2 regions of the Paenibacillus sp. FSL R5-0744 genome follow, and region 1 is predicted to be linked to the other one. Evidence: predicted binding sites of a transcription regulator. Region 1 holds the regulator's gene; the other holds the start of a gene.

Region 1 (4,554 bases):
ATATACTATATTGAAAAAAAGTGTGAAGATATTTAAAATTTTATTTTTTAATTCTTTCCATTTTATTAAATTTATTGATTTAATTCGACAAAAAAAGGGCTGTTACTCTTAACTAACAGACCTTTTTTCGTATGAATCTTTAAATACCAATACATAAAAACTACTCTTATAGTATATCACAATTCGTGTACTTATAGTATATCAAATAATATGTCATTTTAAAAAACAAGCGAACCATAAATGGTCCGCTTGTTTCTCCTATAATGCTTTTGTTTAATTTAGCGGCTAGGTAAACTGTAACCTTCACCCATTCGAGCCCCATCTGAGAACCGATAAAATTGATAATAATATCGACCGCTTTGTTTATAAAAAAGCTGCCAAGCATACTCCCCGTTATATACTCCTGGCAACAACCGCTCAATGCTGATGTCCGGAAGATCGGCTTTTATAAGGCTACGCATTTTCGCTTCAGAGGTCCCTTTACTTAGTTCTTCAGCATATACTGCGTCGGTTCCTTCAGCAAACTTCCCGTCTACAGTAAAACGTACCCAAACCATCAACTCGGTCCCGGCTTCATTCTTCCCTGTTAAGACCCAGTACACCGCATTATCATCCCACACGGATTTCTGCGCTTTGGTTACCTCTGTCAGACCAGCACTGGTTTTAGCGACATCCTTAGCGATATCTCGCTCGTTCCATTGATCTTTCATAATATAAGCATAGAACTGGATAAGTCCGAACAGAAGGAGCAGAATCAGAACTGACCCCAGGAGGATCCATTTTTTCCTTTTCTTCAAGGTACAGCTCCCTTTCTAGTAATATATCTTTTTTGATTATATAACACACCTGTGTGTTTATCCAAAGTTTCATATCCAATTCAATGATCTAATGATCAGAAACACAAAAGGCTGTAACTTTGCAATCGCAGAAAGTCACAGCCTTTCAGTTATTCGTTATGATCTTAGACTATCGTTTAAGCAGTCCATCAAATAATTCTTGCGCCTTACGACGGATTGCTTCCTCATCTAGCGTTACACATTCTCCATGTTTTACAACCTGTTTACCATTCACCCATACATGCTCAACGTCCTTGGCGCTGGCAGAGTATACAGCATGAGACAACAGATCTGTGTGTGGTAGCAAATGCGGCTGGTCTATATCAATCGCGATAAAGTCCGCTTTCATGCCAACAGCGAGTCTACCCACATCATTTAAAAAGATAGACTTTGCGCCATACTCTGTAGCTATACGCAGCGCTTCCGGAGCTGGGACAGCCGTCGGATCACCACTTACACCTTTATGGATGAGGGCTGCAAGACGCATCTCTTCAAACATATCCAGGTTATTATTGCTTGCCGCACCATCTGTACCCAGTGACACCTTCACACCAGCCTTTAGAAGATCCGTAACCCGAGCCACTCCACTAGCCAGTTTCAGATTACTTCCTGGGTTATGAGACACGCCTACATCATGACGAGCCAGTATCTCGATCTCTTCATCATTCAAATGAACGCCATGTGCAACAATAGACGGACGTGTGAACATTCCAAGCTTCTCTAAATGCGCTACAGGCCGAAGTCCGTAATCCACCACATTCTGCTCCACTTCGCGTTTGGTCTCGGACATATGGGTATGCATCGGTAAATCCAAATCATGTGCCGCTTGTACAAACTTAACAAAGAAGTCCGGTGGGCAAGTATATGGGGCGTGTGGCGAGATCATCGTCGTAATTCTACCATCAGCCTTACCATGCCAATTTCGTGCAAAAGAAATCGCTTCCGCAAGCTTGTGATTTTGTACTTCCTCTGGGCATAATCCGATTACGCCTCTCATCAGTACGGAACGGATGCCTGATAATTCGACTACCTCTGCTACTCGATCCATATGATCATACATATCCAAGAAGGTTGTAGTACCACCTTTTAGCATTTCCAGTACCGACAAGGAGGTTCCCCAGTATACATCTTCTCCAGTGAATTTCGCTTCCATCGGCCACATCTTCTCTTGAAGCCACACCTGAAGTGCTAAATCATCTCCATAACCACGAAGCAATGACATTGCGGCATGGCCATGTGTGTTTACCAGACCTGGCATAAACAGCAGACGACTGCCATCAACAACTTGCACATCATCTTCCATTAAAGGTTCTTCTTTTCCTATGTAAGTGATCAAATCATCTTCAATAGTCATATATCCGCTCAGAACCGGCTCATCCGTTCCCGGAATAAGAAAACGCCCGCCCTTAATAATCGTTTTACTGCTCTTCATTTCCGCTTTCTTCCTTTCCGTCTTTCAAATAATAAGCAAGGCTTTGCAAATCCGTTGTAAAATCGGCAGCATGAACACGGATATTCGATGGTGTTTTTAGAATCACTGGTGCAAAATTCAAAATCGCCTCAATGCCAGACTCAATGAGAATATCTGCTACATTCTGCGCTTCTGAATCAGGCACAGTAATGATCCCAATTCGAATACCTTGCTCACGAACCGTCTGACCAAGCTCCTCCATCGGTTGAACGGTAAGAGAGTTGATTTTCCGCCCTACCTTAGGTGCATAGGAGTCAAATATAGCGGTAATCTTCATAGTATCTTTCAGATAAGCATTGTAATTAGATAATGCATGTCCAAGGTTACCAGCACCTACTAAAGCCACATTCAATTGTTGATCCAGCTTCAGAATATGACGGATTTTTTCAATAAGATAAGTTACGTCATACCCGATACCTTTTCTACCAAAGTCTCCAAAATAAGCTAAATCTTTACGAATTTGAGCAGGATTCAAATCAAGTTTTTGTCCTAGTTCTTGTGAGGAAACGGTTAATATTTCACGTTTCTGGAGATCATTCAAGAAACGCAAGTACACAGGAAGTCTGCGAACAACGGCTTCTGATATTTTATCCGATTTCATAATTTACCTCCTAATTTAAGTGATATTCTGTTCAAATCCTATCGAAATATCTGCACCTCGTCTCAAGGAAGAGCGGTATTCTTATACCGCCCTTCCTTGTAGAGTGATTAATAAGATCGATGACGTTCTTTTCAAGAAACGCCTCCGTCTTCCAACCACTCCGCTATACGAGGAACCATTTGATCCGTAAGCATATGCTCCATTTTCGGGCCAGGCAACGAATAGAGGAAATACTTCCCATAGTGAGATTCGATCACCCTTGTGTCATACACAATAACAATACCCCGATCTTGCGCTGTCCGTACCAGCCTCCCAAATCCTTGCTTGAAGCGAATAACCGCCTGAGGAACAGACAACTTCATGAACGGATTCTTTTTCTGGGCTTGTAATAACTCAGACTTCGCTTCCGCTAGGGGGTGGTTTGGCGGTTGAAATGGGAGTCTCACGATGGCCAAGCATGTTAATGCTTCACCTGGAATATCTACACCCTCCCAAAAGCTGCTTGTTCCTAACAGTACAGAAGCTGCACTGTCCTGAAAACGGCGGATCAGCTTGCTACGGCTGCCCCCCTCCACGCCTTGACCTAATACCGTGATCTCTTGTGAGGCTAGAGCCTCTTTCAGAGGATCGTAAACCTGGCGTAGCATCTTGTAAGAAGTAAACAGGACAAGCATCCGCCCACGTGTTGTAATAGCTGCTTCTGCTAGTGACTGTACGAGTGTATCGACAAATCGGGCATCGCCTACACTCCCCTTCACACTTGGGAAATCCCGCGGAATAACTAACAGCGCCTGCTCCCGATACTTAAAGGGAGAAGGCAGGAGTGATGTCATCAGACGCCCCTCTTCCGCAGCTTCATTAAGTCCGAGATTATCAATCATAAACTGGAAAGATTTATCCACAGAGAGTGTCGCCGAAGTTAGTACGATACTTTTCTTCTTGTCGAAAAACAGCTCCTTAAGCTGAGTACTAACATCAACAGGAACGGCATACAGCTGTAGCGATTTACTGCGATAATTTCCATTCGCCTCCAGCCAATATACTACATTCTCATCATTTAATCCCATAAAAAACCGTACTTGCTCACGTATAGAAGCTAAATCCTTAAATAAGCCGCTAATATCGGTAACTAGGCTATCTGAGGAAGATTGACCTTCTTGATCTCGCATCTCATTAAGCATTTTATCACCTTTACGGATAATTTCGCTTAATGTCAGATTCATAGTATTCTCTAAAGCAACCAATTCATCCCAATCTTTCGGTTTACGGGTAGGAAGTAGCCGCATGACTAACTGGCCAGCTTCTCCCGCCGCTGCATCGCTGCGTTCCGGCAAGAGGCTGAATAGTTTATCACTAAGCAGATCCCAGGTTTCTTTTACGGTAAGAAGATCCGGATAGATTCTATCGATCACTCCGCTCCATTCAGAAGCTTCCTCACTGCCTGATGACTGAAGCATTTGGCGAAGTGTAGGAAGTTGGCCATTTCGACTATCCTTATAAAGACGCGATAGTGTATGTGCCACCGTGAAATGCTTCATATGCATGCCTAAATGCTTGCCAGCCACGTCCTCCAGATGATGGGCCTCATCTATTACAAGATGTTCATAAGCCGGAAGTAGTTGATGCCCAGCCTTAACATCTGCGAA
Region 2 (4,554 bases), 2.1 Mb from region 1:
CCGTTTGACCGTATCATTCAAGCCGCTGCTACGGTTCGTCCTGCAGTAGTAAGTATTATCAATCATAAAGAAGATAATAAAGAATTGAACATTCTGGATGAGTCAGCATTAGGCTCTGGAGTGATTTATAAAAAGGTAGATAATAAAGCATTTATCATTACTAATAACCATGTCATCGAAGACTCTAGCAATCTTGAGGTCGTAACAGTAGATGGCGAGACACGTAAAGCTACACTTGTTGGAACGGATAAAGTGAGTGACATCGCGGTGCTTTCGATTGATGCCAAGGGTATCAATACAATCGCAGAGCTCGGGGATTCCTCGAAGCTTCGTTTAGGTGAAACGGTCATTGCCATCGGAAACCCGTTGGGACTTGGTGACACATTGACTTCAGGTATTGTCAGCTATACTGAACGGAAGGTTCCCGTATCCTTGAATCAGGACGGCGTATATGATTGGGAGCAAGAGGTCATTCAGACCGATGCAGCAATTAATGAAGGCAATAGCGGCGGGGCGCTTGTGGATCTGGATGGTAAAGTCATCGGTATTAACACGATGAAAATCTCCGATGCAGGTGTAGAAGGGCTGGGTTTTGCTATTCCAGCTAACCATGTGATAGATACCGCTAATGAACTGGCTGAGAAAGGGCGGATTGCCCGTTCCTACTTAGGCGTATATTCGGTAGATTTAAACAATCCTTACATTCCTCTCGCAGAGGACCAACGCAAGGAACTGAACCTACCGAACAATGTTAAGGATGGGGTTGTCGTTCTGGATGCTGTTGGACCTGCACAAGAAGCGGGAATACAGTTCAATGATGTAATTACGAAATTTAATGATGAACCGATTACATCCACGCTCTCCCTTCGCAAGTATTTATATAATCAGACGAAGATTGGTGAGGATCTGAAGATTACCTATTATCGAAATGGGAAAGTCAATCAGACTACAGTAAAACTTCTTGAAAAACCAGAGGAATAATATGCTGGAAGTCGGCATATAATGATATAGCAGTAATGACAAGTAGAGCGGACTACCCCTTCGGTTGAGAAGGTAGAGCTTCCTGAAATAGCGATACTCTGTATCGCTATCGGGGATCTATTTCTTCTAAAGTTTTGATAAATATGGCAATTATAAGCTGATTTAATCAATTTTGGGCTGACTGGCAACCCTTACATTGGAAGGTAATACTTATTAGGGTAGAAACGGATATATACGGATGCCAGCTTGCCTTTGCTAATCAGGTGTGGTAATATGATATCAATCATACATTTAGTCCCTAATTTTCGCATTGAAAAGGGCTGTTATATTCGGTAATACAACCTTTTTCAATGTGTGAATTTTTTCTTTGTTTGAAGATAAAAAGAACATATTAATTTAAATTTGTGGAGGTAACACACATGCAAACAGGTACAGTTAAATGGTTCAACGCAGAAAAAGGATTCGGATTTATCGAAGTTGAAGGCGGAAGCGACGTATTCGTTCACTTCAGCGCAATCACTGGCGACGGCTTCAAAACTTTGGACGAAGGCCAACGCGTTGAATTCAACGTTGTTCAAGGCAACCGTGGACCACAAGCCGAAAACGTTGTAAAACTGTAATAATAGAAGAAACCGTCCCAGCTTGTGAAAGTTGGGACGGTCTTTTTATATCTAGTTAGTCACTATTGACTTACAGGATGGGAGGAACGGCAATGAACTACCGGAAGAAACCTTTGGAAGAAATACCGGAAGAAAATACCGCGATTTGGGCGTGTACCAATGATGGATGCAACGGATGGATGAGGGATAATTTCGCATTTGAACATGCGCCTTCTTGCCGTCTATGTGACTCTCCAATGGTTCGCAGCACGAAGATGCTACCACAATTGCTTAATTCGAATGGCGATCTCAAATCGCTGAAGAAGGGTATTTCCATTACCTAACCAATGCCTTTATGAGTCAAGCTTGTTATAGAACAGTGAACAACTTCAAGACGGTCAAACCGTCTTATTTTTTTTGCTTTTTTTAAGGTAAATTGTGATTTTTGTCACAAATCATTTGAATTTCACCGTTAAAAGCACCCCTTTGTGTGACATTTATCACAAAAGTGCGTCTAAATTTTTGACACAATATAGTTAACGAAAAGGGGAGAAGGAAGGGAAAAATATGGATACAGTAATGCTGTCGCGTATACAATTTGCGTCGACGACAATATTCCACTATTTCTTTGTACCGGTATCAATCGGACTAGCGCTCTTGATTGCGATCATGGAGACCATGTACGTTAGAAAAGGCAATGAAGAGTACAAAAGAATGGCACAGTTCTGGGGAAAGCTGTTTCTCATCAACTTTGCAGTAGGGGTAGTTACAGGTATTTTGCAGGAATTTCAGTTCGGGATGAACTGGTCTGATTATTCACGTTTTGTGGGTGATGTATTCGGGGCTCCACTTGCAGTCGAAGCATTGGCAGCTTTTTTTCTGGAGTCTACTTTTATTGGCATCTGGATATTCGGCTGGGACAAAGTGTCCAAAAGAGTGCACTTGTTATCCATCTGGCTAGTAGCTTTCGGTACGATGTTATCCGCTTTCTGGATTCTAGCAGCGAACTCCTTTATGCAGCATCCTGTGGGATTTGAGATAAATAATGGACGGGCAGAAATGAATGATTTCTTCGCGCTCATTACGAACGGACAATTGCTGGTTGAATTCCCGCACACGGTTCTTGCTGCGTATGCAACAGGCGCCTTCCTCGTAACGGGTATTAGTGCGTATAAGATATTGAAGAAACAAGATGTATCTTTCTTTAAGAAATCTTTTCAAATTGCAGCAATCGTAGGTATCATTTCTTCTATTGGTGTAGCCGTGGCAGGCCATGCGCAAGCACAGTATTTGGTTGAGACTCAACCTATGAAGATGGCGGCTTCTGAAGGACTGTGGGGTAAGAGTGGTGACCCAGCACCTTGGACCGTATGGGCTAACATTGATCCTGACAAGCAGGAAAGTTCTGGAGAATTTCAAATTCCGTATATGCTAAGCTTCCTTTCATACAGTAAATTTTCCGGTGAAGTTAAAGGTATGCTTGAGCTGCAAGCTGAGTATGAGCAAACCTATGGCCCCGGTGACTATATCCCGCCAGTACGTACGACATTCTGGAGTTTCCGGATCATGGTTCTAGCAGGAACGTTAATGATCGTAATGGGTATGTACGCAATGTATTTAATGTGGCGCAAAAAGATGGACCGTCCAAACACTTGGTTTATGCGGTTTATGTTATGGGGAATACTGCTTCCTCCAATCGCGAATACAGCAGGTTGGGTCATGACCGAATTCGGGCGTCAGCCATGGACGGTATTCGGATTGATGACAACGGAAGACAGTGTGTCGCCTAACATTACAAGTGGTCAGGTTCTATTCTCTGTTATTTCTTTTACAGCGATTTACGCCATTCTCGGATTAGTTCTAATTGGTTTGTTTATGAAAGTGATTAAAAAAGGTCCTTATGCGATGGATAACGATCACGGGGATTCGCATGATCCATATAACGAGGAGGGCGCCCAATGATGTCTCTTAATGAATTGTGGTTTGTGCTCATTGCAGTTCTGTTTATAGGGTTCTTCTTCCTGGAGGGTTTCGATTTCGGCGTAGGGATGGAAACACAAATTCTCGCTAAGAATGACACTGAGCGCCGGATTCTGATTAACTCGATCGGACCCTTCTGGGATGGAAACGAGGTATGGTTAATTACTGCTGCGGGTGCAATGTTTGCGGCTTTCCCTGAGTGGTATGCAACGTTGTTTAGCGGATTTTACATTCCCTTTGTCTTTGCTTTATTAGCTTTGATTGCACGTGGTGTTGCTTTTGAATTTAGAGGTAAACGGGATTCAGTAGCTTGGAAAAAAACTTGGGATGTTTGTATCTTTTTCGGCAGCTTCCTCCCACCTTTCCTCCTTGCTGTGGTGTTCGCCAGCTTCATCAAAGGTTTGCCGATTGATGGGGATATGCAAATGTACGCAGGTTTTACAGATATCGTAAATGTGTATACCGTAGTAGCTGGTGTGACTGTTGTCCTTCTTTGTTTGGTACATGGTCTCATGTTCACAACGTTGCGTACAGTGGGTGATCTACAGGCTCGCGCTAGAAAAATGGCGCAAAGATTGCTTTTGCCACTTGGGGCTCTATTGCTTGCTTTCGTGGTAATGACTTATTATATGACTGATATTTTCGAACAACGTGGTTTAGTTCTTATGATTATAGTAGCGCTGGGAATTATCGCGTTCATATTATCGGGTTATTTCATGACGAAGAAGAAGGATGGCTATGCTTTTGGAATGACAGGAGCGGTAATAGCATTGTCCGTAACTTCCATCTTTGTAGGATTGTTCCCACGTGTTATGATTAGTTCAATCGATCAAGCCTTCAATTTGACAATTACCAATGCGGCTTCGGGACATTACTCTTTAAAGGTAATGACGATTGTGGCGCTGACCATCCTTCCATTCGTATTGGGATATCAAATTTGGAGTTACTTTGTCTTTCATAAACGCGTTCACGAGAAGGAGCATCTTGAATACTA

Evidence for each region. Region 1 encodes Rex, which represses fermentation and respiration genes when NADH is low (regulators of the CRP and FNR family bind a similar motif). Its sites were predicted from a motif close to TTGTGAAATATTTCACAA; they were not measured.
Region 2: a site for Rex is predicted at 2,017-2,034, ahead of MKY19_RS30090 (cytochrome ubiquinol oxidase subunit I). Genes of this name have one in related genera too.

What each region holds. Positions count from the first base shown of each region.
Region 1 covers NZ_CP150228.1:4,708,663-4,713,216, forward strand. Annotated here, with positions in the region: gene MKY19_RS20790 (DUF5590 domain-containing protein) at 279-797, opposite strand; gene MKY19_RS20795 (amidohydrolase) at 967-2,268, opposite strand; gene MKY19_RS20800 (redox-sensing transcriptional repressor Rex) at 2,255-2,908, opposite strand; gene dinG (ATP-dependent DNA helicase DinG) at 3,040-4,554, opposite strand, start outside.
Region 2 covers NZ_CP150228.1:6,795,685-6,800,238, reverse strand. Annotated here, with positions in the region: gene MKY19_RS30105 (trypsin-like peptidase domain-containing protein) at 1-981, shown strand, start outside; gene MKY19_RS30100 (cold-shock protein) at 1,401-1,601, shown strand; gene MKY19_RS30095 (cold-shock protein) at 1,694-1,924, shown strand; gene MKY19_RS30090 (cytochrome ubiquinol oxidase subunit I) at 2,148-3,542, shown strand; gene cydB (cytochrome d ubiquinol oxidase subunit II) at 3,539-4,554, shown strand, end outside.